2 regions of the Flexivirga lutea genome follow, and region 2 is predicted to be linked to the other one. Evidence: riboswitches for the same ligand, from Rfam matches in the RefSeq annotation. Region 2 holds a riboswitch; the other holds the start of a gene.
The links. Region 2 has a riboswitch for cyclic di-AMP ahead of ACYVBN_RS03440 (transglycosylase family protein). Riboswitches for the same ligand answer to the same signal wherever they lie in the genome.

Region 1 (11,377 bases), on a different contig from region 2:
GGGTCGAGTGTCCCGGAGAGCTGGAAGGCCAGCGTCGCCGAGATGGTGGACGAACCGCCCTTGCCGTCACCCCCGCCGGAGGTGCCGCTGGACGGGCCGCAGGCGCTGACCGAGGCGGCGATGCCGGCAGCCGCACCGAGCACGCCGGTGAATTTCAGGAACTGACGGCGCGAGGTGCCGGCCAGTCCGGCAGGATCGAGCGGTGACTTCTTGTGGGACACGACTGCCTCCAGATGAGCGACAAACGATGAATGAGAGCGACCATACAAGACATCAGACGTCTGATGTTGGGATACGGTAACTTTCGTCGAGCCGAATTTCGAGCGATCCCGAGGGGGACGTATGAGCACCATGGAGGGACGACCGCGGACCGCGCAGCTGCAGGTCGTGGAGCAGATCAAGCGCTACATCGTCGACCACCGCCTGCACGCGGGTGACCCGCTGCCCACCGAGCCGGAGCTGATGAGCGTCATCGGCGCCAGCCGGTCCAGCGTCCGCGAAGCGATCCGCACGCTCAGCGCCCTGGACATCGTCGAGGTCCGCCACGGGCACGGCACCTTCGTGGGAACTCTGTCCTTCAGCGCGATGATCGAGAGCCTCGCTTTCCGCTCCCTGCTCGGCACCACCTCCGACTATCGGGTGCTGTCCGACGTGGTCTCGGTCCGCCAGTTGATGGAGCAGGGCTTCGCCCGGCTGATCATCGACGGCCTGGACACCGACCAGCGTGGCAAACTGGCCGACCTGGCCCGGCAGATGTGCGAACTCGCCGACCGCGGCAAGCCGTATGTCGAGCAGGACCGCGCGTTCCATCTGTTGCTGCTGCAGCCGGTCGGCAACGATCTGGTCGTGCAGCTCACCGGCGCGTTCTGGGAGGTGCAGTCGCGGGTCGGCGCGACCCTGGACGTCAGTGATCGCAGCTGGCAGCGCACCGCCCACGCACACGTCGAGATCGTCGACGCCGCCGCAGCGCACGACCTGGACCGGCTGAATGCCGCGATCGAGGAGCACTACGCGCCGGTCAAGGAACAGATCCAGCGACTGGCCGCATTGGCCGCCGTAACCGATCCGCTGCCCGAGGAGCGTCCCGGTGCCTGAGTTCGATCTCCCCCTCGAACAGCTGCGCGACTACCTACCCGAGCGGCGCGAACCGCAGGACTGGCAATCGTTCTGGGACACCACACTGGCCGAGGCGCGCGAGCACGATCTCGCGGTCCGCGAGCTGCCCGGGGCGTCATACCTGCCGAACGTCGTCACCCGTGACGTCTCCTTCGCCGGCTTCGGCGGCCACCGCATCAACGCCTGGCACATCCAGCCGACCGGCACGGTGCACGGCACCGTCGTGCAGTTCCTCGGGTATGGCGACGGGCGCGGCACGCCGCTGGACTGGCTCGCCTGGCCGGCCGCGGGTTTCGCGACCCTGGTGATGGATACCCGCGGCCAGGGCGCCCGCGCCCGCCGCGGGGGTAGCACCGGTGACCCGGCCGGCAGCAACTCGCCCTACGTCGAGGGCTTCCTGACCCAGGGCATCCTCGACCCGCGCGACTACTTCTACCGGCGGGTCTTCACCGACGCGGTCCGTGCCGTGGAGGCGGCGCTCACCCTGGACGGCACCGATCCGGACCGGCTCGCCGTCGCCGGCGCCAGCCAGGGCGGCGCCATCGCACTGGCCACCAGCGCGCTCGCCGGCGACCTGGTCCGTGCCTCGATCATCGGGGTGCCGTTCCTGGCCGACGTTCGCCGGGCGGTGCGCCTCACCGAGCAGCGCCCCTACTACGAACTGGTGGCCTTCCTCGGCACGCATCGGGCGCAAGCCGAGACCGCCTTGCGCACCATGGACTACGTCGACGGCATCACCATGGCGGCGCACGCGACCGCACCGGCGCGGTTCTCGGTCGCGCTGATGGACACCATCTGCCCGCCGTCTGGCGGCTTCGGCGCCTACAACCACTACGCCGGACCGAAGCAGATCGAGGTCTACCCCTTCAACAACCACGAGGGCGGCGAGGCCGACGACCAGATCGCTGCCATCCGCTGGTTGCAGGACCTCTGGCGCTGAGCCACCGCCAGCGGTGGCGGGCGTGTGCATAACCGGCAACGGTCGCTGGTTAAGCGATCTTCTCCGCGGCGAACGCGTGCATAACCGGCAACAGTCGCTGCTTGGGCGACCTTCTCCGCGGCGAACGCGTGCATAACCGGCAACAGTCGCTGGTTAAGCGACCTTCTCCGCGGCGAACGCGTGCATAACCGGCAACGGTCGCTGGTTAAGCGACCTTCTCCGCGGCGGGCGTGTTCATAACCGGCAACGGTCGCTGGTTAAGCGACGCAGCGGCGACCGCCGACGGTGAAGTGATCACGCTCGACACCGGCAACTGATTCCGGACGCTCCGGTCCACCGACTGCCACGATGGGCTCATGACACCAACCGAGGAGACCAAGGTCGTTCGCGCCACCCGTGAGATCGACGCCCCCGCGGCGAGCATCTTCGAGCTGATCGCCGATCCGAGCCGGCAGCCGGAGTGGGACGGCAACGACAACCTGGCCGAGTCCGCGCCCGGACAGCGGGTCCACAGCGTTGGCGACGTCTTCCGCATGACGCTGACCGGTGACGGAGTGGTGCGGGAGAACCACGTCGTGGAGTTCGAGGAGGGCCGCCGTATCGCGTGGCGGCCCTCCGAGGTGGGCGCACCGCAGCCCGGTCACCTGTGGCGGTGGGAACTCGAGCCGGTGGGCGAAGGCCGGACACGGGTCACCCACACCTACGACTGGTCGCAGCTGCAGGACGCCAAGCGGCTGCGGCGGGCCCGTGCCACCACCTCGGACAAGTTGTCGGCGTCGCTCGAAAAGCTTGCTGCTGCAGTCGAGTCCGCGTGACCGTCGACGGTCAGGATGACTCGCCGCGCAGCTTCGCCAGTCGCGACTCCAACCGCTCCACCCGGTGTGCGTTGCCGTCCAGGGCGACATACTCCTCGCCGAAGCGGTAGAGCAGCGCGTCGTCCAACCGGCGTACCGCGCCCGGCGGGGTGCGGTACGCCATGCGTTCGTCGATGGGCGCAGCGTCGACGGTGCGCAACGTGTCGGCCAGCTGCGTCAGCGACTCGATGCCGAGCTCGTGCACCAGCCCGGCCATCCACGCGTAGTGGTCGGCGCGCGACCATGCGGCGTCGTCGTACTGACCGGCAAGGTATGCCGCCAGCTCCCGCGAGGAGATGCGATCGGCGCTCGCGCCGCTGGAGAGGGTCTCGGCGACACCCGAGCGCAGCTTGTCGCGGATCGTGGAGAACTCGCCGTCGGCGACCTCCAGCAGCCCGGCCGCCAGGGTGAACCGCCGGTCGAAGTCGGCGCGCTGTTCCGGCGGGATGCTGCCCTTGTAACGGATGTCGTGCTCGAACTCCGCCCACGCGTGCTGCAGCACGGTGCGGATCTGCACCTGCACCCGCCGGTCCCCGAGCGCCGGATGTCGAGCACGATCCTCGGCGTGGATGCGGACCTGCAGGTGCCTGCTGGCATACCCGAAGCGGCCCTCGCTGGCCGTCTCCAGCCCGAGGTCACGATCGTCGAGGACCTCCGTCTCGGCGGCGAGCAACTGCACCACGGCATCCACGTCGCCGCGCACGTAGGTGATGACACGAACGCCGATGGTGTCGCCGATGTCGCGGATCGGGTCGGCATACAACGGCACCCCGTCGACCTCCCGGCTGGCCTTCTCCGCGAACGACGCCACCGTCTTGGCCCGGCCGTCCACCGACAGGTAGTTGAGCCCGGCGTCGTCCAGCACCCCGGCGATCAACTCCACCGCAGCGGCCGCAGCCCGCTCCACCATCGGGAACTGCACGGCGTACTCACGCCGGGCGGCACCCACCACCTCCGCGCGGCTCTGCTGCGTCGGTGAGTGCCGCGACGGCCGCAGGTCGTCCGGCAACGTCGGCGTGACGATGTATCCGGTGGCGACGTCGCCGTATGTCGTCAACCGCTCGGGCGCCTGGTGAGCGAGGACGGCGACATACGCGCAGATCACGGCATCGATCGGATCCTCCGCCGCGCGCAGCTGCGCCTTGCGGGTCGCCTGCTGCACCGTGTCGGCCAGCTGCTGCCAGTGCTCGCTGTGCCTCAGCCGGAGGGCCGGCTTCGCAGTCTCCAGCGACTCCAACAACCGAAGCAGGGTCAGCAACTCACCCTGCAACTGCTCGATCGGCCGACCCGGCTTGTTCTTGTACTTCAGGCTCTGCCCGAGCCGGAAGAGCGCCACGGTCGCCGGGTGCGGATAGACCTCGAGAGCTCGCCGCGACGCCCGCGACGCCGGATCGATGTCCAGGCCCAGCAAGTGTGCGATGCGTCCGCCACGGGTGCCCTCGGCGAATGCCGGGTTGCCGGTGTTGGCCGGGTGCGCCCCCGCCTCGTATGCCGCGAAGTCACGGCCCAGCGCCTGCTCGGCCGGCCGGCTCCCCTTTGCGTTGTTGACGATCAGCGGCGCGTCGATGCCGACCACGCACGCACCCGGCGCCGCAGCCCGGACGGCGTCGACGATCTCCTCGTCCGTGCGGACCGTGCTCGCGTGCCGCAAGGTCCCGCTGTCGTCGAGGACCGCCACCCCGGTGGGATTCTTGGTGCCCCAGGCAAGATCGAGGCCGACGAAATGCATGCCTGCAGCATGCCGCATCGACGCGCACGCCCGTGCGTGCAGCACCGATCTGCGGCGTTCCGCCTCGTACCATGTCGTCATGCCGAACAGCACCCAGGGACGCGGTGACGGCGAACGGTCCGCGAACGACGCCTTCATGGACCAGTGGGCCGACCCGGACAGCGCCGACGGTTCCGACGACTACGGGGACGGGCCGGAGGACGGCTACGACGACTACGACGAGTCCAGGCGCCCGGCGCCCGGCCTGCTGCCCGGTGCTCTGATCGGGGCCGGCATCGCCGCACTGTGCGCCGTCGGCATCTACCTGCTCGCCAGCGGCGGCAACGGACACGACGCGGGCACCGGCCAGCGGACCGTGACCTACACCCAGCAGGGCGCGACACGGACGGTCACCCAGGAGGCCACGTCCGACCCCGCGAACGACAGCACCTTCACCAGCACCTCGACCGTGACGCTGCCGCCGAAGACGACGACCGTGCAGGTCACCCGGCCCGGCACCGAGCGGACCGTCACCAGCACCGCGACGACGACCGCCACCACCACAGCCACCACCACAGCCACGACGACAGCCACGGCGACCGTCACCACCTCGGCCCCACCGGTGACCACGACCGTCACCCGGACGATCGGTCCGCCGCCCGGACCGGTGATCAGCCCGGGCGGCTGATCAACCGGCCTTCAGCTCGTCGGGTGCCGCGTCCAGCGCCTGCTGGATCGCGTCGATGAGCCGCTGCGCCGACCCCGCCGTGAGTTCCAGGGCGATGCGCCGGCCCGGCCCGGCGCTCGGATCGGTCAGGTCCACGTTGAGCGTGTGCTCGGCCATCGCGTGGACCGGGTGGTCGTAGTAGGCCGCCGCATCGGTGACCCGGAACCACTTCCCGCCCGGACCCTTGGCGCTGCCGTCCACATCCGTCGTGACGGTGATGTAGGTGCACATGTCTCAGCCCTCCAGGTGCTGGTGGAAGAAGGATTCGATGCGTTGCCAGCCGTCGTTCGCCGCGGCCACCACATAGGACGGTCGGTCGACCGCGAAGAACGCGTGGCCGGCGTCGTCATACGAGAAGAACGTGTGCGGCTTGCCGTGCTCAGTGAGGATCCGGTCGAGTTCGGCGACCTGCTCCGTGCCGGGGAACTTGTCGTTCTTGCCGAACAGCCCCAGCAGCGGTGCCCGCAGCTGCGGCAGCAGCGGCACCAGGTTCGTGACGTCGAGCGGGTAGTCCGCGCCAGGGGTGCCGGTCACGAAGGCGCCGTAACAGTCCACCGCCGCGTCCAGGTCCACCCGGCACGCCGCGAGGACTGCGTGCCGCCCGCCCGAGCAGTGGCCGATCACGCCGACCTTGCCGTTCGCGTGCGGCAATCCGCGCAGGTATGCCGCCGCCGCCTCCACGTCGCCGACCAGCTGCTCGTCCGGTATGCCGCCCGCCGCCCGCACCGCCGCGGCAGCGTCGGACGGCTCCGCTCCCGGAGCCTGCCGCGAATACAGATTGGGACACAGGGCGTCATACCCCAACTCCGCGAAGCGGCGGACCATCTCCTTGGTCGCCCGGTCGTAACCGGGCAGATGATGGATGACCACGACACCGCCACGGCGGGTGTCGCCGTCCGGTGTCGCCAGGTAGGCCTCGATCTCGGCGCCGTCGGCGCCGGTGAGACGCACGGTCGTGGCGTGCAATGAGTCAGACATATTCATGGTCTATCAGAAGGACCTTGAGCGTCCCCGCACGACTCAGGACGCGTGCTGCTGCACGACTCAGGACGCGTGCTGCTGCACGACCCTCCCGAGTCGCGGCAGGGCCTGCTCGACGTTGTCCTTGGCCTTGCCGCGCAGCCCCTTGTAAGCACGCTTCAACGGCTCCCGCTCGGTCGCCTCGGCCCGCGCGTCGGTGACCGCCAGCAGTGCATCGGCGGCCTCGTCGCCACGGCCGGCGAGGTACTGCCCGAAATCGCCCGCCCCGGCGAAGTCGTCCCAGAACGGCTGCAGGGCCGAAGCGACCTCGGGCAGCATGCGATCGGTCGCATCGGCCGCGATCGTCGGACTCACCTTGCGCACGGCGGCATACCCACCCTTGATCGCGACCCCGGTGAGACCCTTCTTGTCCTTCACCTCCGCGTCGATCACCGCAACCAGATCGGCAACGACCTGCGGACGACGGTCAGCGGCGAGCAGCGTTTCGGACAATGACATGGTGCGGCCTTTCGGGGAGCGCGTTTGGTGCGGGAATGCACGAACCCGCCGCACCCACGAAGTGCGACGGGTTCGAACGAGTGGTGTGACAGCTCAGATGCGGCCGTAGCCGGACACACCGCTGTAGATCGGGCGGACGCCGACGGAACCACCGGGGTGGTTGGCGTCGATCATCATGCCGTTGCCGACATAGATCGCCACGTGGTAGGCGTAGCTGCCGTTGCCGAAGAAGATCAGGTCTCCCGGCTGCGGCGTGCTCACCCGGGTCGCCATCTGCATCTGCGCGGTGGCAGTGCGCGGGAGCGACTTGCCGACCTGACCGTAGACGTAGGACGTGAAGCCCGAGCAGTCGAAGCCGGCCGGGCTGGCGCCGCCGTAGACGTAGGGCGCACCGACATACCGCTCGGCGATGCCGACGATGCCACCGGTGGCGGCCGGCGGGGCCGGCGTCGTGACCGGGTTGCTCACCGGGGCGCTGACCGGGTTGCTCGCCGGCGCCGGCTGAGCCGAGCGGTCAGGGCGGGTGGCGCTGCGCGACACCGAGGCGGTGCGCGTGCGCACCACCGGCTTGGGAGCCTCATAGCGCTTGGCGGCGACCGGGGCAGCCAGCTGCGCCTGCGCCGGCACGGCGCTCAGCTGCGACTCGGCCTTGGTGGCCTGCAGCGGGTTGGCCAACGCCTGAGCGCGGGAAGCCTGGGCGGCGAAATCGACCGAGCTGGAGCCGGTGATCGACGCGACACCGGTCGTGGCAGACGCGGCCTGCGGTGCGGCGATCGAAGCGACCAGACCACCGGCGACGGCGACGGTGGCCGACACGCGAGCGGTGGAGTTGAAAGTCGTCGTCAGCTTGCCCGGGGCGCGGTGACGACCGCGCGGACCAAGAATGGACACAGAACACCTCTCCGTCGCCTACGAGGTGAGCTGTCGGGCTCGGGCTGGAGATACCCGGCTCCGGTGCGGCAGCCCCGTGGTGCTGCACCGAAACTTCGCCCCGAGGGCGGCTTGCGCCACCCGGAATGGGTCCCCCGCTCCTGCCTGGCGGAAATTCGTTGCACCCGATCAGCTGGCAGGACTCGGCGTTGCCTCACGGGAACCCGCCGAGTGGCGGGCCGGGGAAAACGGTACACAACCCCGGACGGAAAGTCACAGTGAGGTCACGAACTGGTCAAAGAAAGTTCTGGTGGTCTGCGAGGATCGTTGCAAGGACGCCGAATCAGCCCATGGCGTCAGTCAGTCCCCGGGTGTCAGCCGGGGTCAGTCAGCCGGGGTCAGTCGGTCGGGTCAGTCAGTCGGCGTCGACGAAGACGTGCATGGCGACGTCGCGGGGTAGCGACACGGCGTCACCCTCCTCGGCGCGCACCAGGACCCGATCACCCTCGAGGCGCACCTCGACCTTGGCGTCCGGGGTGATGCCGCCCGCGGTGAGCACGCTCAAGGCATCCTGGTCGGCCTGGGCCGGCTCACCGACGCGGCGGACCACGAAGCTGGCCGGCTGCTCGGTGCCGACCTCCGTCATCGGGCGCACGCCGTCGCGGAACTGCACACGCGTGCCCTCCTCACCCAGCTCCTCCAGGCCCGGGATGGGGTTGCCGTAGGGCGAGATGTGTCGTTCGCGGAGCATCGCCAGGATCTTGCGCTCGACCCGCTCGCTCATGACGTGCTCCCACCGGCAGGCCTCGTCGTGCGCGTATTCGAGCTCCACACCGATGACGTCGACCAGCAGCCGCTCGGCGAGCCGATGCTTGCGCATCACCCGGGTGGCGAGCGTCCGGCCGTGCTCGGTGAGCTCCAGATGCCGGTCACCGGCCAGCGTCAGCAGCCCGTCGCGCTCCATGCGGGCCACCGTCTGGGACACGGTGGGACCCGAGTGCCCCAGACGCTCCGCGATGCGCGCGCGCAGCGGCACGATGCCTTCTTCCTCCAGGTCGAAGATCGTGCGGAGATACATCTCGGTGGTGTCGATCAGCTCGCTCACGGCACAAGCCTGCCACTACGGGCCGACAGGTGCACGCCAGCCTCCCGCCACGCCCCCGTCGCGGGATCGCCGCCGCTGCCCACAACCCGTCACGAAGAAATTTCGGTCGACTTTTCGCTCAATAAGTTCGGGAATCCTTCCCGCTCACGCTACGTTCTTCTTCTTGGAAGCCGTGGGGCTCCTCCCCCCTGACCCGCGGCCTCCCGAACCGTTCGTTTTCACGGGCGGGGTGAGCACACCGCAAGGTGCAGCTCGGACGGCTGGCGCACCTCCCCTGGGCGCCAGCCGTTCTTGCTCTCCGCGTCTGCTCTCGGCGTCGGTCCCGGCCGCGCTCGGCCCGCCGGCCGAAGGGGGAGCCAGGACAGCCGACTAAATCTGTTGCTTCCCACCCGGCCCTCGTCCTAGCGTGGGAGCACACGAGAAAGGAGGTGGTCCAAGAGTGATTTCTCAAAGGACGCGTGAGGTGGTTGCGCGCTAGCGCAACCTTCGTATTCGTCGCCGGCCACCTCCGGTGTGCCGACGGAACGGACGTTCGGTAGCTACTCCAACGCAGCCACCGCGGCCCGTGGGCGCGCGATCTCGTCCATCGCGCTTGCCGGTTCCACCGGCAGCCCACGGGCTGTCCCGTGTCTTCTTGCTCGACTCCTCACCCGCCGGCGTCCGCTTCTCGTGCAGTTGACTGGTCTTGCCCGTCGCCTAGGGCTGACGGCGCTCGATTTCCCAACTGTTCGCGTCGGCGAGGTCGCCATCGCAGGTGCGCACGAAGACGAGCCGGTCGTGCAGTCGGCTGCTGCGGCCGGCCCAGAACTCCACCTCCTCGCAGCGCACGACATACCCGCCCCAGAAGTCGGGCAGCGGGACGTCCTCCGGGCTGCCGGTGTCCGGCCACTTCTGTTCGTATGACGCCACGGCCGCCTCGAGCTGGGCGCGGCCGGCGGCCGGCTGCGACTGCTCCGAGGCCCAGGCGCCGATGCGCGATCCGTACGGCCGGCTGCGGAAATAGTGCGTCGATCGCTCGACCGACATCTTCTCGGCAACACCGACGAAGCGGATGGCCCGGAACATCGGCGGCCAGGTCAACGCCGCGGCGATCTTCGGATCAGCTTGCAGGTCAAGGCCTTTGCGGCTGGTGTAATTGGTGTAGAAGCCCGGACCGTCAGCGCCGAGGTAGCGCATCAGCACGGTGCGCACGTGCGGCTGGCCCTCGGCGTCGACGGTGGCGACCGAGATCGCATCGGGTTCGGGCACATCGCCCTTCGCTTCCTGCCGGTCCGCGGCGTCCTGGACCCATTGCTCGATGAGCGGCAGCGGCGCCGCCGGCAGGTCGTGCTCGTCCAGGCCCTCGCCCGCGTAGTCCCAACGCTTGATCGGCTGCATGAGCACGACGCTACCGCTGGCAGAATCGGGCACGTGACCGACCAGCTCGTCATCCCAGATTCGTTGAAACCCGCGGACGGCCGTTTCGGCTCCGGGCCGAGCAAAGTGCGCACCGAACAACTCGACGCGCTGCTCGCGCTGGGCCGCACCGTGCTCGGCACGTCGCACCGGCAGGCACCGGTCAAGAGTCTGGTCGCCCGCGTCCGGTCCGGGCTCGCGGAGCTGTTCGACGCCCCCGACGGCTACGAGATCGTGCTCGGCATGGGAGGCACCAATGCCTTCTGGGACGCAGCATCGTTCGGGCTGATCCACGACCGCGGAGCCTTCGCCGTGTGCGGCGAGTTCAGTGCCAAGTTCGCGACCGTCGCGCGCAACGCGCCGTTCCTCGCCGACCCGATCGTCGCGGAAGTCGAGCCCGGCACCGCGGTGGAGTTGTGCAGCACGCACGGCGTCGACACCTACTGCTGGACCCACAACGAAACCTCCACCGGCGTCAGGACCCCGGTCCGGCGGGTGCCGGGCTCGGCCGGTGAGCTGATGCTCGTCGACGCGACCTCCGCCGCCGGCGCGATCCCGGTCGATCTCGCCGAGACCGACGTCTACTACTTCGCGCCCCAGAAGGCGTTCGCCTCCGACGGCGGCCTGTGGTTCGCCGCCATGTCTCCTGCCGCACTCGAGCGGATCGCGAGGCTCAGTGAGCAGCGCTGGACGCCGGCCACCTTGGATCTGCAGCTGTGCGTGACGAATTCACGACTGGAGCAGACCTACAACACACCGGCCGTCACCACCATCGCGTTGATGGCCGCGCAGACCGACTGGCTGCTGGCGAGCGGTGGCCTGGACTGGGCCGCCGGTCGCAGTGCCGCGTCGAGCGCGACTCTCTACGCATGGGCGGAGCGCACGACATACACCTCGCCGTTCGTCGCCGACCCGGCCGACCGCTCCCCCGTCGTGGGCACCATCGACTTCGACGGCGTCGACGCGGCAGCGATCGCGAAAGTGTTGCGCGCCAACGGCATCCTGGACACCGAGCCCTACCGCAAACTGGGCCGCAACCAGCTGCGCATCGGCATGTACCCCGCCGTCGACCCGGCCGACGTCGCGGCGCTCACCGCCTGCATCGACCACGTCGTGGCGCACCTCTGATCCTGCTGGCGTCCGCACGGCCGGCTGCAGGATCCTGGCTGCGCGACGCCGTTCG
Region 2 (11,377 bases):
GATGACGTCCAACGCCGCGGACACCGAGTCCGGGCGCCGGTCCAGGTAGCCGAGGTAGTGACTCGCGCGCGGGTTGTCGTTGCGCTGCGGCTCCTCGGCGTTGTGCCAGGGGAGCACCAGCACGTCGCGCGTGTCGATGTCCTTGTCGTCGGGGAAGAGCGAATGGTGATGGTGCGCAACGGTGTCCAGCGCCCGCAACGGTCCGGGACCGGTGATCCGCAGCTCGACGTCGCTGCGCAGGTCGACGATGTCGGTGACCTGGTGGTCCTGCACCAGCACCTGTATGTCGTGCTCGGTCAGATCCTGCAGATTGTCCGAGCGGACCAGGCGGTGAGGTTGCACGGCGCGACCGTCGGAGGTCGGCAGGCCGCCGAGGTCGCGCATGTTGACCACGCCGTCGAGGTCGATCCAGCAGGGCTGCGTCGCGGAGGGTTTCGTCACGACTCCACCGTAGATCGTCAGCCGACGCCGGCAGCCCGCAGCAGGGCGGCGGTGGCTGCTGCGGCCACGACCACGACCAGGAAGGGCGCGCGCAGCAGCAGGCACACGATGGCGACCGTCAGCCCGGCGGCGCGTGCGTCGACGGTGAGCGACCCGTGGCCCGTGGTGAAGGTCTGCACCGCGATCAACGCCGCCAGCAGCGCCACCGGCAGGTAGTGCATCACCCGGTCGGTCAACGGATGGTCCAGCACCCGCTGGGGCACGACATACCCGGCGAACTTGGTGGCGAAGGAGAGCGCGCTGGCCAGCAGCACGGTGGTCCAGAGATTCATATTTCCTGTGCCGTGGTGACGGTCCGATCCGGCAGGAGACCGGCGGCCACGGCGGCCAGCGCGGCGACCAGCACCGGTATGCCGGACGCGGTGTGCGGTGCGACCAGCAGAGCGATGAGTCCCGCGGCGACGGCGACCAGCTGGGAGCGGCGGGTCCGCAGACGGGACCAGACCAAGGCGCAGAACGCAGCGGGTGCCGCGGCGTCCAGGCCGTAGCGGGCGGGGTCGCCCATGGCGTTGCCGAGCGCGGCACCGACCGCGGACATCAGTCCCCACAGCACGAAGACCGACAACCCCGTCCACCAGAATCCGATCCGCGACAACGCTCGGTCGGATTGGGTGATCGAGACGGCAGTGGATTCGTCGATCGTCAGGTGGGCGGCCAGCGCCCGGCGCCAGCCGGTCGCCTGCAGCAGCGTGCTCACCTGCAGGCCGTAGAAGCCGTTGCGCAGACCGAGCAGCGTCGAGGTGCCGATCGCGCTCGCGCCGGAGCCGCCGGCGCCGATCACCCCGACGAGCGCGAATTGCGATCCACCGCTGAACAGCAGCAGGGAGAGGGCGACCGCCTGCCAGAAGCTGAGGCCGGCGGCGACGGCCAGGGCGCCGTAGCTGATGCCGTAGGCGCCGGTCGCGACGCCGACCCAGATCCCTTTGCGGGCAACGGTTCGGGCCACATCAGTCGGCGCCTCGGATGTGCCGGCGGCACGGTCGGGCCCCACCGTGCTCATGGGGCGTCGGGTCCCTGCGGGGTGCGTCCCTCGGAGTCAGAGGCAGCGTCGGAGGCAGCGTCGGAGTCGGTGAGCGAGGCGGTGAGACGTATCTCGCGGGCGGTGCGACCGTCGGCCGCGACGACCCGGTCGCGCCAGGCGCCGTCCGGCCGCAGACCGGCGGCCGACAGGAACGCTCGCGTCTGGTCGTCGTCGGCCAGCAACCACATCGTCAGCGCGCCGAAGTCACCGGCGCGCAAGGTGTCCACGGCCGCATTGAGCAGGCGGGAGCCGTTGCCGGCCCGGCGGTGCTCGGGGCGCACGCCCAGCGTGTAGATCTCGCCGGTCGCCAGATCGGTGTTGTCGGCGGGGCCGATCGCGACGAAGCCGACGACGGCCGCGCCCTCGGTCGCGACCAGCAGCCGGTGCCGCGGGCTCGGCGGGTTGCGCAGGGACTCGCGCCAGGCGGGCTCGAAGGCCGCCGGGGTGAACGCGGCCGCGACATCGGCGTCGACCAGCGGGCCGTAGGTGTCGCGCCATACGGCTGCCTGCACGTGGGCGACCGCGGGGACGTCGTTCGCGCGGGCGGTGCGGACCCCGGTGTCGCTGGTGGGGGAGTTCATCGGGCCAGCTTTTCATCCCCGCCGACGCGGGCGCGCCCGGGACCGTGCGGCCGCGCTCGCACCGATCGCGCCGGTCTGCGAAACTGCCATGCGTTGTGAGTCTGCTGAAGTCCTCCGGCGTGCGACATCGCCGCCCGCAGTTCCACCCGCTCACCGTGGCGGCGGTGGAGCGCCTGACCGACCGTGCCGTCGCGGTGTCGTTCGACATACCCGACGAACTGCGCGAGACCTTCCGCTTCGAGCCGGGCCAGCACCTGACGCTGCGGGCCACGATCGGCGGCACGGACGTGCGCCGTTCCTATTCGATCTGTATGTCGCGTGCACAGGCGGCCGGGACCGGCCGGTTGCGCATCGCGTCCCAGGAGGTCGACGGGGGCGCGATGTCGGTGTGGCTGAACCAGGTGGTCCGGCCGGGGGACCGCATCGAGGTGCTCGCCCCGTTGGGCGACTTCGTGTGTCCGACGGTCGACACCGAGCGCGAGATCGTGGCGATCGCCGCCGGATCCGGGATCACCCCGGTCATCTCGCTGGTCCGCACCGTGCTGGAGGAGGAGCCGGGCACCCAGGTGACGCTGATCTTCGGCAACCGCACACCGGACAGCACGATGTTCCGTGCCGAGCTGGAGTCGTTGGCGGAGCACTGTGCCGGTCGCTTCGACCTCATCGAGGTCTTCTCCCGGGACAGCTCCGGCGCCCGGGACCCGCTGCTGACCGGGCGCATCGACGGCGCCAAGGTGCGGCAGATCCTGCGACGCACGGGGGTGGCCGTGCCCGAGGTGGACGAGTGGTTCCTGTGCGGACCGATCGGCCTGGTCCACGACGTGCGCACGACGATCGTCGGCGAGGGCGCCGAACCGGCGAGCGTGCACCACGAGGAGTTCTTCCAGGAGCCGGTGCCGGCGCCGGCCGACTGAAGGTGTGCCGCCCGCGGCCTCGAGGTCGCGGGCGGTCAGTCGAAGATCGTGCGGCCGGGGTCCTGCTCGAAGAACGCCCGCGCCAGCGGCCGGTGTGCCGGGATGATCGGCAGACGAGCCGCTTCGTCCTGGGTGAACCACGCCGACTCGGTGACCTCGTCGGAGACGCCCGGGGCGCCCGCGACGACGTGCGCGCGGAAGCACACGCCGAAGATGGCCCGTCGACGACCGTCCGGGTAGACGATCACCACGTCGGGGTTGCTGTATGCCGCCAGCACCGCGTCGACGGCGACGTGCAGTCCGGTCTCCTCCCGCGTCTCCCGCACCGCGGCCTCCGACCAGGTCTCGCCGACCTCGACCCCGCCGCCCGGCAGACACCACAGCCCGTTGTCCTCGCGGCGGGTCAGCAGCAACCGGCCTGCGTCGCCGACGGCGCAACTGGCTCCGGCCTTGATCTCGGTCGCGCCGGCCTGCGCGGAGCCGGCGATGCGCGGGCCGACGTCCACCTGTGCTCGGGGTCTGCGGCGCTCGTAGGTCACCACGGACCAGCCGTCGTGCGGCTCGCGGGACACCTCGTGCCAGATCGGCGAGTCGGTGAGCGGCCAGCCGGGAAACACCGTGTCGCCCTCGGGATCCAGCGGGATCTCGGAGATCAGCATCCGGTCGACGTAGGGCGCGAACAGCTCCCACACCTGTGCGCCGCCGGTGACGAAGAAGTCCTCGTCGCCGGCCAGGAAGAGCGCCTCGTCGACGCTGTGCGCGACCTCGACACCCTCTGCGGACCAGTCGGGGTCACGGGTCAGCACGATGTGCCGCCGGCCCGGCAACAGGCCGTGCGACTCGAAGGTGCGCCGCCCCATCACCATCGGATGACCCATGGTCGCGGCCTTGAAGCCCTTCTGCTCGCCCGGGACCCGCCACGGCATGGTGCCGTCGCGCCCGACGACGCCGTTGCGCGCGACGGCGGCGATGAAGCTGATCGTCATGCGGGGTCCTCGGTGCTCATACCGCGATCGGGGCCTTGATCGTGGGCGCCGCGACGTAGTCCTCGAGCGAGATGTCCGGCAGGTCGAAGGCGTCGATCTCGCGGATCTGCGGGTTGAGCCGCAAGGTCGGCAGCGGACCGGGCTCGCGGGTCAGCTGGAGCCGCGCCTGGTCCAGATGATTGAGGTAGAGGTGCGCATCACCCATGGTGTGCACGAATTCGCCGGGCACCAGGTCGGTCACCTGGGCGACCATCGCGGTCAGCAGCGCGTAGGACGCGATGTTGAACGGCACGCCGAGGAAGATGTCCGCCGACCGCTGGTAGAGCTGGCACGACAACCAACGGCGGCCGTCCTCGGTGGGTCCGCCGACGTAGAACTGGAACATCGTGTGGCACGGCGGCAGCGCCATGTCGTCGACCTCCGCGACGTTCCAGGCCGAGACGATGTGCCGGCGCGAGTCGGGGTTGGTGCGCAATCCCTCGATCAGCCGGTGGATCTGATCGATGGACCCGCCGTCGGGCGTCGGCCACGACCGCCACTGGTGGCCGTAGATCGGTCCGAGGTCACCGTTGTCGTCGGCCCACTCGTCCCAGATGGAGATCTTGCGGTCGTGCAGCCACTGCACGTTGGTGTCGCCGCGCAGGAACCACAGCAGTTCACCGATGATCGAGCGAAGATGCAGCTTCTTGGTGGTCAGGGCCGGGAAGCCGGCGGTCAGGTCGAAGCGCATCTGGTGCCCGAACACCGACAAGGTGCCGGTGCCGGTGCGGTCCTGCTTGCGAGTGCCTTCGGAGATGACCCGATCGAGGAGGTCGAGGTACTGCTTCACGGGAGCAGACGCTATCAGCGGGGCCCGACAGGGCGGTCTCGCAGCACGCGCCCAATGTGATCTAGATCACATTGGGCGCGTGTAACACTTTCCGGCAGCACCCGATGTAACCGTTGATCGCGTCGTCACCCGGACCCCCGAGCGGGTGACGACGCGATCAGTCATTCACCGGGGCGTCGCTGTTCGGCACGCGGAAGGCGACGGCACGCGGCCCGCGGTCGCCGCTAGCCTGGACGCCATGACGCAGCCCTCCGGTAACCCCTTCGGCACGATGATCACCGCGATGGTCACGCCCATGCACGACGACGGTGGGCTCGATCTCGACGGGGCGCAGCGGTTGGCGGCATACCTCGTCGACCAGGGCAACGACGGCATCCTCGTCAACGGCACCACCGGCGAGTCCGCGACCACCACCGACCAGGAGAACGTCGACGTGGTGCGCGCGGTCGCCGAGGCGGTCGGTGATCGCGCGATCGTCATCGCCGGCGTCGGCACCAACGACACCGCGCACTCCGTGGCCGCCGCGCGCAACCTCGCCGCGGCCGGCGCCCGGGCCGCGCTCATCGTCACCCCCTACTACAACCGCCCGCCGCAGGCCGGGGTGCTCGAGCACTACCGCACGGTCGCGGCGGCGACCGACCTGCCGGCGATGGCTTACGACATACCCGGCCGCACCGGCACCGCACTGGCGCCCGACACCATTCGCGCGTTGGCCGAGGTGCCGGGCATCCGGGCGCTCAAGGACGCCAAGGGCGACCTGGCCACGAGCGCGCCGCTGATGCGCGAGACCGGCCTGCTCTGGTATTCCGGCGACGACGCCCTCAACCTGCCCTGGCTGGCCCTCGGCGCGACCGGCATGGTGAGCACGGTCGGCAACGTCGCCAGCGCCCGGCTCGTGTCGCTGCTGCGCGCGGTCACCGCGGGCGACCTGGCGGCCGCGCGCGAGATCAACCACGGCCTGGTGCCGCTGGTCGCCGCCGTCATGAACGTCACCCAGGGCACCATTCAGGCCAAGGCCGCCCTGCGCCTCATGGGCGTGATCGACTCCGACTTCTGCCGGCTCCCACTGGTGCCGGCACCGCAAGAACATCGCGCGATCCTGCGCGATGCCCTGACCGCACAAGGACTGATGTGAGCCATCCCCATCCCGAACTCGAAGAACCCCCCGCACTGCCCCAGGGCGGTGTCCGGGTAGTCCCGCTCGGCGGGCTCGGCGAGGTCGGCCGCAACATGACGGTCGTGGAGTATGACGGCCGGCTGCTCGTCGTGGACTGCGGCGTACTGTTCCCCGAGGACCACCCCGGCGTCGACCTGATCCTGCCCGACTTCGAATACATCCGGGACCGGCTGGACGACATCGACGCGATCGTGTTGACCCACGGTCACGAGGACCACATCGGGGCCGTCCCCTACCTGCTGCGCCTCAAGCCCGACATCCCCCTGGTCGGATCCACCCTGACCCTGGCGCTGGTCGAGGCCAAGCTGAAGGAACACCGGATCACGCCATACACGCTGGCGGTGAAGGAGGGCGGCAACGAGAAGATCGGGCCGTTCGACTGCGACTTCATCGCGGTCAACCACTCCATCCCCGACGCGCTCGCGGTCTTCATCCGCACCGGCGGCGGCAACCTGCTGATCACCGGCGACTTCAAGATGGACCAGCTACCGCTGGACCGCCGGATCACCGACCTGCGCGCTTTCGCCCGTGCGGGGGAGGAGGGTGTCGACCTCTTCCTGACCGACTCCACCAACGCCGAGGTGCCCGGGTTCACCACACCGGAACGCAACATCGCCCCGGCGATCGAGCGAGTCTTCCAGCACGCCGAGCGCCGGATCATCGTCGCGTGCTTCTCCTCGCACGTGCACCGCGTGCAGCAGGTGCTCGACGCCGCGGCGACCCATGGCCGGAAGGTGGCGTTCGTGGGCCGGTCGATGCTGCGCAACATGGGCATCGCGGCCGACCTGGGCTACCTGCACGTGCCCGACGGCGTCCTGGTCGACCTGAAGAAGATCGACAACTTCGCCGACAACCAGATCGTGCTCGTCTCGACCGGGTCACAGGGCGAGCCGATGGCAGCGCTGTCCCGGATGGCGAACGGCGACCACAACACCATCGACATCGGCACCGGCGACACCGTGCTGATGGCGTCCTCCCTCATCCCGGGCAACGAGAACGCCGTCTACCGGGTCATCAACGGCCTGATGCGACGCGGCGCCAGCGTCATACACAAGGGCAACGCGTTGGTCCACGTCTCGGGCCACGCCAGCGCCGGCGAGTTGCTCTACTGCTACAACATCGTCCGGCCCCGCAACGTCATGCCGATCCACGGCGAATGGCGGCACCTGGTCGCCAACGGCGAGCTCGCCGTCGCCACCGGAGTGCCCGCCGAACGCGTGCTGCTCGCCGAGGACGGCGTCGTGGTCGACCTGGTCGACGGCCGCGCGCGCATCGTGGGCGCCGTGCCCTGCGGCTACGTGTATGTCGACGGCTCCCTCGTCGGGACCACCGACGAGACGATGCTGAAGGACCGCCGCATCCTGCGCGACGAGGGCTTCGTGACGATCATCGTGGTGCGCGACGCCGACACCGGCAAGATCGTCAGTGGCCCGGAGATCCAGACCCGCGGCTTCGCCGAGGACGACGACGTCTTCGACAAGGTGCGCCCCAAGCTGGAGGCGGCCTTGGAGGAGGCCCGCCAGAAGGGCATCAGCGACACCTACCAGCTGCAGCAGGTCATCCGGCGCGCCGTGGGCGGTTTCGTCGGAGGCAAGCTGCGCCGGCGCCCGATGATCATCCCGATCGTCATCGACGCGTAGGTCACACCGAGCTCGCCGCTACTGTCGCGAGTTTCTCGCTCGAATCGGCCGCTTTCGGCGAGAAACTCGCGACAGTAGTGACTTAGTCGCGCTGGGTGGTGGCTCTTCGGAACTCCGGCTCGGCGGCGGCGTCGGCGTTCGTCATACGTCCGCCATCGCCGAGAGAGCAGTTGTCGTCGTGATGACGCGCTCATGACGACAACAACTCATCTCTCGATGAGACAGCGACGGGGTCGACAGACGACGAAGGCCCCGGTCCACATGACGTGGACCGGGGCCTTCGGGTTGATCATCACCGCACGGGGACGGTGATCATCAGCTGATCAGATCAAGCCGGCAGGTTGAGGTGCTGGCCGACGAAGATCAGGTTGGGGTCGTTCACGGTGCCCTTGTTGGCCGCGAACAGCGCCTGCCAGCCACCCTTGACGTGGTAGCTCTGTGCGAGCTTGCTCAGGGTGTCGCCGGACTTCACGGTGAAGGTCTTGCCCGAGAGGGCGACCTTCGGCGCGGAGTCGACCTTCTTCGGCGCGGAGTAGGACTTCGTCGGAGCCTGGGCGCGCTCGGCGGAACGCGACACCTTCGGAGCCGTGTAGGTCTTCTTCGGCGCGGTGTAGGTCTTCTGCGGTGCGGCCTGGGGAGCCGGCGCCGGGTTGACGTTCGGCGAGCCGCCGCCACGGGTCAGACCCGCGCGCACGGAGCAGACCGGCCAGGCGCCGGGACCCTGTGAGGCGAGCACCTTCTCGGCGATCGTGATCTGGGCCGACTTGCTCGCCAGGTTGGCGTTGGAGGCGTAGGCGCCACCGCCGAAGGCGATCCAGGTCGAGTGGGTGAACTGCAGGCCACCGTAGAAACCGTTGCCGGTGTTGATGGCCCAGTTGCCACCGCTCTCACAAGCGGCGACGCGGTCCCAGGTGGAGACCGACGCGGCGTGAGCGTCACCAGCGGTGGCGACGCCGGCGGCGGCGAGGGCTGCGGCGGCGGCAACCCCGATGCCGACGACGCGGGTCTTGCTGTTGAGGTTCTTGCTGAGGTTCATTGATTCCTCTCCTGACGTGCGCATACGGGGTTAGCTGTCGGGTCGGGCTGTCAGGTGCCCGGCAGGTTGTCGGCCTGCTCTCACCCCAAGACCGCGTCGCGGCCGAAATGGGTTCCCCATCCTCGTTGTGCCTCCGGGACCATCCCGGATCGTGGTGGCCGCTCAACGAGGTTGTGCGCAGCGGACCACAGGCAAATGGCGGAGTCGTGCCGGGTTGCACTCTCCGTCGATGGATGTTGCTTCGCCAGGGGGACGAAATTTCAACCACCGATCGTCGAAGGTACGTGGTCGCGAGGAGATTTCCAAGTCGAACCGTGACCATTTCGTGACTTTTTTGAGAAGTGTCGCCGGAGTCACACGCATCGTGTTGCTTGCATCACTCCAGTCCCAGTGGTAACAGCACGGGGTATGTCGCGGGTGGGTGACAATGCCGGGGTGTCACATTCGGGCCCTGCCGCCGCTGCGCCGACCCGCCGGACCTGGCGTTCGGGCCGGCGTGGGCGCCGGCATCCGGACCGGCATCGCACCCGGCGACGGGAGGCACACACGGTCGGGTGGTGGGCGCTCGCCGCGGTCCAGGTGCTCGTCGCGGCCGGCGTGTTCGTTCGCTGGCTGGACGTCACCTGGCTCGTGCCGCTGGTCCAGGCGCTGTTCCCGCTCTTCGGCGCGGCCGCGGTCGTCCTGTTCGTCCTGACGACGGCTCTGCGGCACCGCTGGCTGGCCCTCGTGGCGCTGCTGGTCGCCATACCTCCTGTCGGCCTCGGGCTGCTCTCGCTGCGCAGCGACACGGTGGCGGCGAGTGCACACGACGAGGTCGTCATGACCATCAACCTCGAATTCGGCCACGGCGACCCGGCACAGGTCGTGGCAGCGGCACGCAACCAGCACGTCGACACGCTGGTGCTGGAGGAGTGCACGGCACCGGAACTCGCGGCGCTGCGGCGCCACGGGCTCGACGATGTCTTGCCGCACCAGGCGGGTCGGGCCGCGCCGGGCATCCGGGGGACCGTGGTGCGCAGCGTCCACCGGCTCGCGCCCGTCGCCGAACATCCGGGCGGCCGGTTCCCCAGCAGCCCCGACGTGCGGGTGACGACGGCGGCCGGCGACTTCCGACTCCGGGCGGTGCACACGCCGGCCCCGCTGCCGGACATCGTCGACGACTGGCACGCGGCGCTCCGCGCCCTGTCCGTATGGCGCAACGCGCTGCCCGACGATCAGCCGCTCGTGCTGGCCGGGGACTTCAACGCCTCGTCCGCGATGCCGGCGTTCCGCGAGCTGGCCGACGGCCTCACCGACAGCAGCCGGGCCACCGGGTCCGGATGGCGGCGGACCTGGCCGCACAACAGACGGGTGCCGCCGTTCATCCAGCTGGACCACGTGCTCACGCGCGGTTTCGGGGTGGTCTCCGACGGCACGGTGACCATCGCCGGCACCGACCACCTGGGCTACTGGGCGCGACTGCGGGTGGATCGGCCACGCAGCACGCCGGCTACCAGGGCAGCGGCTCGCTGACGTCCCGCGGGTCGGCAGGAGCGGACCACCCCTCGTCGGTGTGGACGTAGGACAGGGACGGCCCGTGCTCGACCAGCTGGCGCACGGCGGCGACGAGCCGGTCGACGTGTTCGCCGGTCGTGGCCAGCCCGAGGCTGGCGCGCACCGCGGTCGCGTCCGCGCCGACCACGGCGTCGCACAGCAGGTGGGCGCAGAACCGGCCGTCGCGCACGGCGATGGCGTGCTCGTCGGCCAGCACCTGCGAGACCAGCGACGGGTCGTAGCCGTCGATCGTGAAGGTGACCACGCCCACATTGGGCCGGTCGCCGAGCACCTGCACGATGCGGACGCCGTCGATCGCGGCCAGCCCGCCGTGCAGTCGCGCGTAGAGGTGCGCCTCGTGCGCCTCGACCGTGGCCCGGTGACTGCGCAGCGTGGCGCAGGACGCTGCGATCGCGATGGCGCCCACGGCGTTGGGCGTGCCGCCCTCGTGGCGCGCCGGGCCGGTCTGCCAGCGGGTGTGGTCGTGCGCCACCCGCGCCGTCGCTCCGCCGGCGGGCAGGTAGGGCTCGGCGGCGTCCAGCCAGTCGCTGCGGCCCGCGAGCACACCGGCGCCGTACGGGGCGTAGAGCTTGTGGCCGGAGAAGGCGACCCAGTCGATGTCGAGGGCAGTGAGGTCGATGCTCACGTGCGGTGCGTACTGTGCGGCGTCCAGCACCGTACGCGCCCCGAACCGACGTGCTACGGCTGCGAGTTCGCTCACCGGCCAGATCTCCCCGGTGACGTTGCAGGCGCCGGTGACGACGACGAGGGCGTGCTGGGCGCCGGATCGCCGCAGGGCCGCCTCCAGCAACTGCACCGCGTGTGCGGCGCTGTCCGGGACCGGCAGTCGGGTGGTGCGGTCGGCCGGCCAGGGCAGCAGGGCGGCGTGGTGGGCCGACTCCCACGCGAACACCTGGGTGTCCGCCGGCAGGCAGTGCGCGAGCAGCCGCAGCGCATCGGTGGTGTTGCGGGTGAAGACGACCTCGTCGCCGGGCCGCGCCGCCACGAACTCGCCGACCTCGGCGCGGGCGGCCTCGAACCAGCCGGTGGTGACCCGGCTGGCGTACCCGGCGCCCCGGTGCACCGAGCCATAACGACGCTGCACCTGCTGGGCGGCATCGGCCACGGCGACCAGGGCCGGCGTCGTGGCGCCATGGTC

Region 1: linked by a shared signal. The riboswitch ahead of ACYVBN_RS06795 (C40 family peptidase) and the one ahead of ACYVBN_RS03440 (transglycosylase family protein) in region 2 are both predicted to bind cyclic di-AMP.

The regions. Positions count from the first base shown of each region.
Region 1 is NZ_BAAGZB010000002.1:71,748-83,124, forward strand. Features, by position in the region: gene ACYVBN_RS06750 (ABC transporter substrate-binding protein) at 1-221, opposite strand, end outside; gene ACYVBN_RS06755 (FadR/GntR family transcriptional regulator) at 343-1,095, shown strand; gene ACYVBN_RS06760 (acetylxylan esterase) at 1,088-2,056, shown strand; gene ACYVBN_RS06765 (SRPBCC family protein) at 2,413-2,871, shown strand; gene ACYVBN_RS06770 (DUF429 domain-containing protein) at 2,882-4,720, opposite strand; gene ACYVBN_RS06775 (hypothetical protein) at 4,719-5,306, shown strand; gene ACYVBN_RS06780 (DUF6295 family protein) at 5,307-5,576, opposite strand; gene ACYVBN_RS06785 (dienelactone hydrolase family protein) at 5,580-6,323, opposite strand; gene ACYVBN_RS06790 (DUF6918 family protein) at 6,390-6,824, opposite strand; gene ACYVBN_RS06795 (C40 family peptidase) at 6,918-7,715, opposite strand; cyclic di-AMP (ydaO/yuaA leader) riboswitch at 7,716-7,875, opposite strand; gene ACYVBN_RS06800 (metal-dependent transcriptional regulator) at 8,110-8,799, opposite strand; gene pdxH (pyridoxamine 5'-phosphate oxidase) at 9,496-10,176, opposite strand; gene serC (PLP-dependent aminotransferase family protein) at 10,210-11,322, shown strand.
Region 2 is NZ_BAAGZB010000001.1:701,394-712,770, forward strand. Features, by position in the region: gene ACYVBN_RS03395 (tyrosine-protein phosphatase) at 1-441, opposite strand, end outside; gene ACYVBN_RS03400 (AzlD domain-containing protein) at 459-773, opposite strand; gene ACYVBN_RS03405 (AzlC family ABC transporter permease) at 770-1,501, opposite strand; gene ACYVBN_RS03410 (GNAT family N-acetyltransferase) at 1,498-2,103, opposite strand; gene ACYVBN_RS03415 (ferredoxin reductase domain-containing protein) at 2,199-3,017, shown strand; gene ACYVBN_RS03420 (dihydrofolate reductase) at 3,053-4,003, opposite strand; gene ACYVBN_RS03425 (thymidylate synthase) at 4,020-4,832, opposite strand; gene dapA (4-hydroxy-tetrahydrodipicolinate synthase) at 5,071-5,967, shown strand; gene ACYVBN_RS03435 (ribonuclease J) at 5,964-7,649, shown strand; gene ACYVBN_RS03440 (transglycosylase family protein) at 7,978-8,685, opposite strand; cyclic di-AMP (ydaO/yuaA leader) riboswitch at 8,690-8,827, opposite strand; gene ACYVBN_RS03445 (endonuclease/exonuclease/phosphatase family protein) at 9,121-10,197, shown strand; gene ACYVBN_RS03450 (aminotransferase class V-fold PLP-dependent enzyme) at 10,175-11,377, opposite strand, start outside.